DNA from 2 places in the Limosilactobacillus portuensis genome. Region 2 is predicted to be linked to the other one. Evidence: predicted binding sites of a transcription regulator. Region 2 holds the regulator's gene; the other holds the start of a gene.
The links. The regulator HrcA, encoded in region 2, represses chaperone genes, less so after heat shock. The targets are predictions, from matches to a motif close to TTAGCACTCNNNNNNNNNGAGTGCTAA.
Positions count from the first base shown of each region.

Region 1: PRK60_RS02230 (ATP-dependent Clp protease ATP-binding subunit) is a predicted target of HrcA. The motif match lies at 1,355-1,381, and genes of this name have one in related genera.

Region 1 covers NZ_CP117296.1:469,094-473,528, reverse strand. The annotation lists gene ptsP (phosphoenolpyruvate--protein phosphotransferase) at 1-740, opposite strand, end outside; gene PRK60_RS02240 (phosphocarrier protein HPr) at 740-1,006, opposite strand; gene PRK60_RS02235 (hypothetical protein) at 1,123-1,308, opposite strand; gene PRK60_RS02230 (ATP-dependent Clp protease ATP-binding subunit) at 1,543-3,738, shown strand; gene PRK60_RS02225 (MucBP domain-containing protein) at 4,051-4,435, shown strand, end outside.
Region 2 covers NZ_CP117296.1:1,026,610-1,031,044, forward strand. The annotation lists gene dnaK (molecular chaperone DnaK) at 1-801, opposite strand, end outside; gene grpE (nucleotide exchange factor GrpE) at 823-1,398, opposite strand; gene hrcA (heat-inducible transcriptional repressor HrcA) at 1,411-2,460, opposite strand; gene PRK60_RS05175 (hypothetical protein) at 2,575-2,946, shown strand; gene ribF (riboflavin biosynthesis protein RibF) at 3,035-4,000, opposite strand; gene truB (tRNA pseudouridine(55) synthase TruB) at 4,015-4,435, opposite strand, start outside.

The sequences.
Region 1 (4,435 bases), 560 kb from region 2:
TGGGCGGCCAATCGCTGATAATGATCCACTTCTTCCTCTGACGGATTAGCAATAACTTTGCCATGAATCCCATCAACGATCAGTAAATCACCATTTTTTATTATTTTAGTAGCGTTTTCAGTCCCAACAACTGCCGGTAATGATAGAGTTTTACTCATGATTGTAAAATGGGAAGTCCGACTCCCATCATCAGTTACTAGCCCAGCAACAAACCGCCGATCAAATTGGGCGGTATCGGTTGGTGTAATATTTTGGGCTACAAAAATTGCCCGATGATCTAAAAGGTTTGGATTGGGAAGTTCGACCCCCATTAAATGACTAAGCACTCTTTTAGTAACGTCCTTAATTGCCGTTGCTCGTGACGAAAGATAGTCATTATCATTCATTTTTTCAAGGATTTTTAGTTGCTCATCTGCAGTTTTCTTAATTGCCCATTCTGCAGAGAAGTGATCACGATTAACTTTTTTAAGAATTTCAGCATGGAGGGACCGGTCATCTAAAATTGCCAGCTGATCGTCGACAACCGCAGCCGCCCTTTTCCCCAATGACTTATGGGCATGCTGACGAATTGTTCGAACTTCATTCAGCGTTAAAGCAAAAGAATCATGAAGCCGTTTGACCTCATGATTCTCATTTGCTGAATATTGTTGGTTAACAGATAAATCTGGTCCCACTAATAGGTAGGCGGGAGCAATCGCAATTCCACTGCTCGCTGCCAAGCCATTTAAAAGTGTGGACATTAGTCTGTTAGGCCTTCCTTCTTCATTGTTTCAGCAACGGCATCCAAAGCTTCCTTCTCATCGTCACCCTTAGCAGTAATGGTAACTGAAGCATTTTGACCAACACCAAGTGACATAACACCCATGATGGACTTCAAATTAACACTCTTACCTTCGTATGAAAGGGTAACATCAGAGTTATACTTAGAAGCTGCTTGAACCAGGATAGTTGCTGGACGAGCGTGAATACCTGTCTCAGATGTAATTGTAAAATCACGTTTTTCCATAATTAATCATTCTCCTTCGAGCATATTAGCAAATTATCAGTGGCCAGCCCCTGATAATTTCATTGCTTTTATTTTAGCAATTGTAAACTTCAATTACAAGTTCTCTCAACGATTGATTATCGCTTTTTTAATCGATATGTAAGCGTTCCCCCACGATGAGCTTCAGCTTCAATTTGTGTCCGATATTGATAACCATGAAAAACCGGCTGAAACGCTTGAAATTCCTCTGGAGTAATATCAAAATGACTAGTCTTTCCCGAATGCAAGTCATCAAGTTCCTGTTGATAATCTCTTTCTGTCATTTAACCACCTCATTAAAGGATCTCTGACTTTTTCACCACCCTTATTTTAGCATTCATCTGTTAAGAGTGCTAAAATTTAATAGAAAGTCTGACTAATTTTTTCTTAAACCGATTCATTTGGCTTGCAGTCAAACAAAAAGTAAGTATAATTAACATCAATGGTCAGGAAAGGTCAAAGATAATAATTTCCTTTTCGATGGTCGGATCTATTTTATTAAGGGGGTATTTTTTACGGTGCTTTGTCAAAATTGTCATCAGAATCCTGCAACGATCCATTTACAAATGAACCTTAATGGCCAACGAGTTCAACTCGATTTATGTCAAAACTGTTATCAAAAATTACAAAACATGCAAACAAATATGATGAATGGAGGTAACGGAATGAATAATTTCGGTTTTGGAAGCCTCGAAGACTTCATGAATGCCATGAATAATATGCAAAGTCAACAAGCTGCTGGTAATGGAGCTGCTTTTAGCGGTCAAAACCAACGACAAGGTGGCAACGGCGGCCGTGGTAAGGGAATCCTCGGTCAGTATGGTATTAACTTAACTGATCTTGCTCGCCAAGGAAAGATTGATCCAGTTATTGGTCGTGATAACGAAATTAAGCGAGTTATTGAAATCCTTAATCGCCGGACTAAGAATAATCCAGTCCTAATTGGTGAAGCCGGTGTCGGTAAGACTGCTGTCGTTGAAGGTTTAGCTACCGCAATTGTTTCCGGTGAAGTGCCAGAGAAGCTTGCTAACAAGGAAATTATCCGACTTGATGTTGTTTCCCTTGTTCAAGGAACTGGAATCCGGGGACAGTTTGAAAAACGGATGCAACAATTAATGGCAGAAGTTCGGAAGAACAAGAACATCATTCTCTTCATTGATGAGATTCACGAAATCATGGGTGCCGGTAACGCTGAAGGCGGCATGGATGCCGGAAACGTTCTAAAGCCTGCCCTTGCTCGTGGTGATTTCCAGCTCCTTGGTGCTACTACCCTTAACGAATACCGGAAGATTGAAAAAGACGCTGCCCTTGCCCGGCGGTTCCAACCAGTTGAAGTTAATGAACCTTCAGTTGATGAGACAATTCGAATTCTTAACGGAATTAAAGGTCGCTACCAAGATTATCATCACGTTAAGTACACGGACGATGCAATCATTGCAGCCGCTAAACTTTCTGATCGCTACATCCAAGAACGATTCCTTCCCGACAAGGCAATTGACCTGATGGATGAAGCGGGTTCACGGAAGAACCTAACATTGAAGAATGTTGATCCAAATGCAATCGAAAATGAGATTCACACCGCTGAAGCTCACAAGCAACAAGCAGCAGATAACCAAGACTACGAAAAGGCTGCCTTCTACCGTGATCAGGTAAGCAAACTTGAAAAGGCTAAAAAAGAAGCAGAAGAAAACCATTCTGAAGAATCCGCAACGGTAACCGTTAAGGATATGCAGGAGATTGTTGAAGAAAAAACTAATATTCCTGTCGGCGATCTGCAGAAGCAAGAAGAAAACCAACTTCGGGATCTTGATAAGAAGCTTGACGAACATGTCATTGGTCAAACTGAAGCAGTTGATAAGATTGCGCGGGCAATTCGCCGGAATCGGATTGGCTTAAACAAGTCTGGTCGACCAATTGGGAGTTTCCTCTTTGTTGGACCTACTGGTGTTGGGAAGACCGAGACAGCTAAGCAACTTGCGCTCCAGCTTTTTGGTTCTAAGGATTCAATGATCCGTTTTGACATGTCAGAATACATGGACAAGACATCTACTTCAAAACTTATTGGTGCCGCCCCTGGTTATGTTGGCTATGAAGAAGCTGGTCAATTAACCGAACAAGTTCGTCGTCACCCATACAGCCTAATCTTATTAGACGAAGTGGAAAAGGCTCATCCTGACGTTATGCACATGTTCCTGCAAATTCTTGACGATGGTCGATTAACAGATTCACAAGGACGGACCGTTAGTTTCAAGGACACGATCATTATTATGACTTCTAACGCTGGAACTGGCGATGCCCAAGCTAGTGTTGGTTTTGGTGCTGAATCAACCGGAAGTACTCACTCAATCATTGATAAATTGACCAATTACTTTAAGCCAGAATTCTTAAACCGGTTTGATGACATCGTTCAGTTCAATGCCCTCAGCAAGGATAACTTAATGAAGATTGTTAACCTGATGATCAGTGATGTTAACAAGATGTTGGCTGACCGTGACTTATCAATCACCGTTCCTGAAGATGTTGATGAGAAGTTAGTTGATCTAGGATATGATCCAAAGATGGGGGCTCGTCCCCTTCGTCGGGTAATTCAAGAACAAATCGAAGATCGGATCGCTGACTATGTTCTTGATCACAATGATGCTCACGAACTTGTCGCACAATTGGATAAAGACGGTAACATTACTGTTGGCGCTGCACAAACTGCAGATAAATAACATTTAAATTATTGATGAAAAGAGGGAGCGTGAATAGGGTTCCAGAGTTCGGTTATACCGGACACTGGAACCCATTTGCGTACCGCACTGTTCGTATTTGAACTTGGTAAAAGTACTTATGTCACAATCTCTTTAATATTTACTAGTAGTCTCCGAACTTACAGAGTCTAATCGCGGAAATCCGAATAGGCTCTTGAATGGGTCAATTTCCAGCTTTTTTCTATCTTTACACTTTGTTAACCTGTTCATCACAGAGGTTTCACCTTATCAATGCTATAATAAAGAGTAAATATAGTTGACGGGGTGAAAAGGATGGAAGATAAGTTCAAAACAGGAAACCCAATTTGGGTCTACTACACAAATATTGATACTGGAGAAAATCTGGTTGTCCCCCAACTTTTACGGGGATTTCTCGGAGAAAGGTATTCTGTTGAAAAGAAGCAATTCGACGGTTACCAATTTATCAAAAATGAGGGTGAATTAACCGGAAAATTTGATGATCAACCACATAGCATTCACGTTTATTACCGAAATAAAAACTGGGGTGAAGTAGAATCGATCGAAATGTATCTTCACCTCAATGCGGTTACTGCGGTATATGATATGCCAAATGGGATGCAAGTCGGCACGCCCTTCCCGGACGATATTGTTCTGAAAGCCTTTCACCGTGTTGCAACGAAATCAGGCGAATTTTGGT
Region 2 (4,435 bases):
TAGCGGACCATTTTCACCAGCAGAAATGAATGGCAAACTGATTTGGGCTTCTTGAACACCAGATAAGTCCTTCTTAGCCTTTTCTGCAGCGTCCTTTAACCGTTGAAGCGCCATCTTATCCTTAGACAAGTCCACGTCATTTTCTTCCTTAAAGCCATCGATTAACCAATCCATGATCTTCTTATCAAAGTCATCCCCACCAAGGTGAGTATCACCATTAGTTGAAAGGACTTGGAAGACACCGTCACCTAATTCAAGAATGGAAACATCGAAAGTCCCACCACCAAGGTCATAAACAAGGATCTTTTCATCCTTGTCTTTCTTATCAAGACCATAAGCAAGTGATGAGGCAGTTGGTTCGTTAATAATCCGCTTAACATCTAATCCGGCAATCTTACCAGCATCCTTAGTAGCTTGACGTTGAGCATCATTAAAGTATGCAGGAACAGTAATAACTGCTTGGCTAACTGTATCACCAATATAATCTTCAGCGTACTTCTTCAAGTATTGAAGAATCATTGCAGAAATTTCTTGTGGGGTATACTTCTTGCCGTCAACTTCAACGGTATATCCGGCTTCACCCATATGACTCTTAATTGATGAAATAGTATTAGGGTTAGTAATTGCTTGACGCTTTGCTACTTCACCAACTTGAGTTTCACCATTCTTAAATGAAACAACAGATGGAGTTGTCCGACTCCCTTCTGGATTTGTAATAATCTTTGGCTCGTTACCTTCCATAACGGCAACGGCGGAGTTTGTAGTACCTAAATCAATACCAATAATCTTGTTACTTGCCATTGTTTATTCCCTCTCTTATTTTTATTGTGCAACTACAACCATTGCAGGACGAAGAACCCGATCCTTTAATTGATAACCAGCCTGCAGTACTTTTACCACTGTTTCGGCCTTCTGATCACCTTCCACCGGCACTGTTTGTACTGCCTGGTGAAGGGTCGGATCAAACGGCTTGCCGTCTGCATCAATCTCCGTAATTCCGTGGTCCTTTAATGCATTGATTAGGTGGTCATGAACCATTTGGATCCCCTTCTTTAACTGCTGACCATTTTCGTCGTGAACTTCAATCGTCAGTGCTCGCTTAAGGTTATCCAGAACAGGTAAAACGGACTTGGCTAAGTCTTGACCATCATACTTCAGTAATTGAGCACGCTCTTTCTTAAAGTGGGTAGTCATATTCTGTATTTCTGCTTCAGCCCGCAAATACTTATCGTCCTTATCATCTAATTGCTGTTGCAAATCTTTAACTTGACTTTCTAATTTTGTCACTTGAGTTTGTAACTTTTTAGCATCAAACTGGTCGTTCTTTTCAGAAGCAGCACCCTGACTTTGGTGCTTTGCTTCTTTACCTGTTTGCTTTGCAGCTTTGTCTTCTGCCAATCGACTCGCCTCCTATGAATCGTAGTAATGACGGTAAAAGTTTAAAAGTCGTTTTGCTAGCTCCTGACGAAATGCATTCACTAAACCAATCGTCCGTGAATAAGGCATCCTCGTTGGGCCTAGTACTGCAATAATGCCCTTACCATATTGGTCAACATCATAGGTTGCCGTGATCAAACTATAGTTATCCAAGGCCCTATCTTTTGAAATCTCAGAACCAATCTTAACGTTTACTCCATCGTCAGAAACATTTGAATCTAACAAATTCGATAACTGATCGTTATGGTCAAGCAAACTATACAGTGTCTGTAAGTCAACCGAATCATGCTTTTCTGAGAAATCTAAGAGATTTAGCCGGCCGCCAACAAAGAATTGCTCACGTGCTGCCCTTGACACGACACTATCAAAAAGATCCAAAAAGCCATCTGCACTTTGCATGTAGTGCATCACCCGAAGCGGAATATCATCATTCAGGCGCTTCATCACGTTAGCTAATGGCTGCCCCACCAGCTGGTCATTAATCATCCGAATAACCGCTTGAAGAGCATCTGTATCGTAATTTCGTGGTAACGTAAATGCCTGACTTTCGACATCACCGCTATCAGTAACTAAAATTGCGATCACCTTTCGATTACCTAACGGAACAACCCGAAATCCGCTCAACCGAACATCAGCTTGCTCAGGCTTTAGTGTAAAGGCTGTATAGGAAGTAAGATCAGATAAAATATCAGCTGAGTGCGAAATGATCTCATCAATCTTTTGAAAACTTGTTCCTAGTGAATTTTGGATTACTACTAAATCGTTGTCAGTAATAACCTCTGGATCAAGCAAATGGTCAACATAATAACGGTAACCCTTTTTAGAAGGTACCCGTCCTGAAGATGAATGCTCTTTGGTAACAAAACCAACTTCTTCAAGAACACCCATTTCATTTCGAACCGTAGCAGAACTTACCTTAAAAGGTAATTTTTCTGCCAGGTGTTTTGACCCGACAGGTTGACCTGTTGCGGTATATTGACGTACAATCGCTTGCAGGATCTTGTTTTGACGCTGTGTTAGCATTTGTATCACTTCCCCTTTTAGCACTCTATAGGGTTAAGTGCTAAACACATGTATAATATAACAATCTGAATAGTAAAAGTCAAGAAACGTCAAATAAAATCTAGGAGTTTTTCAATGAAACATAAGAAGCAACGATTTATTCAGCCAAGTGGTCCCGAAGATGCTATGCGAATTATTCAGAAGCTCTTCAATAGTTACCGCAATGCCCCACCAACAAGGGAGTTGCTTGACTATCATAATAATTTGATTAATCGATTACAAACTGACATTCATGATGCTGTAATGAAGGCCAATAACGATCGCCTTAGTAAAGAGCTTGATGAAATGATAGAGATCATGCGTCGTTGGGTTTCAATACGATTATCAAACCGTCCATTCAACGCTAAAATGCGTCACTTCAAGTTAGTCACGGACGGCGGTATGAAGTTTAAGCGACACGTTCATAAAATTAGTCAATCAGCCAATCATCAGGCAAGTCGTCATTAATAAGGTAAAAAGGCTGGAAAAACAAAATGTTTTTCCGGCCTTTTTCATAATTAGCAGTGCCTAACCTCACCAAACTCAATTGTAAAATCTAAATTAGCCACTTTATACTAGGGGCTATTTTTTGTAAATTCTGACGAGCTAATTGTTCATCCTGCTTCATCTGGTCAACAAGCTCATCAGCGCCATTAAATTTCATTTCACCACGTTGATAATAAAACCACCGAACTCTAACTTCTTCGCCGTATACCAACTGATCAAAGTCAAAAAGGTATATTTCAACAGTAAGTTTATTTTGATCACCAAAAGTAATGTTATGACCAACGCTCGCCATTCCACCATACCATTCTTGACCAATTTGCACTTGAACAGTGTATACGCCAATACCGGGAAGACGTTCACTTTCAGGAGTTTCAACGTTAATTGTTGGAAAGCCTAGTGTGCGCCCCCGTGCTAAGCCATGGACAACGATCCCCGTTGTCGTGTAATAATAACCTAGCATCTGGTTAGCCAATTCAACATTCCCTTGATCAATCGCTTTACGAATAACCCGCGAACCAATCTTGTGGTTACCATTACCGGTAAACTTTGGAACCGTGATTACGTTAAATCGGCTGTTAGCGTACTCCGGTAAACGCGCCATCGTTGCCACCGCAGCTTTACCATAAGTATGATCAAACCCCGCCACCACTGTTTTGGCGTGAAAACCAATTAAATACTGATCAACAAATTCTTGTGGCGAGAGACTCGCAAATGAAGAAGTAAAGCTAACCAAATATACCAGATCTACTCCTAATTGTTTTAAAAGATCCAGCTTTCGTGGTGTTGTTGACAGGTATTTAAAACCACCTGGATATTGTTGATAAACGATTCCGGGCGCATGATCATAAGTTAAAACTGCTAACGGGAGGTCCTCCTGTTCAGCAATCTTTTTAGCAGTATTAATCACTTGTTGGTGACCACGATGGACACCATCGAAGAAGCCCATTGCGAGTACTACCGGACCTGTAAGCACTAACTCCTTTTGCAACGGGTGGTGGATTCTTACTACTTCCACTTGTCCTTCCTCCTTTACTTTACAGAGAACATCTTTGTTGGCTTATATCCCTGAGCCGTTAAGTGGTATAGCGCCTTAGTCGAACCGTCATATTTCAGGACCACTTCATTTGCTACTGTCTGCAACTCATCCTCCTTAAGCCAGCCACCATGCTGAACAGACTGCCATTGTACTGGAGTTAATTCTACTGCTGGATAGTCTTTCAGGGCATAATCAATTGGGTAAAGATGACGATTAATTGTTTGATGAGCTACTGCATCTTGAATATCATTTAAGCTCAGAGTCTGGTCAAGCGTAAAACCACCACTTTCAAGCCGGGTTAGCCACTTCATCGCACCAGGATAGCCAAGCGAGCGCGCTAAATCGGCGACAAGTGTCCTAATGTAAGTTCCTTTACTACACTTTACCTTAAAATAAACGTGTTGTTCTTGATGT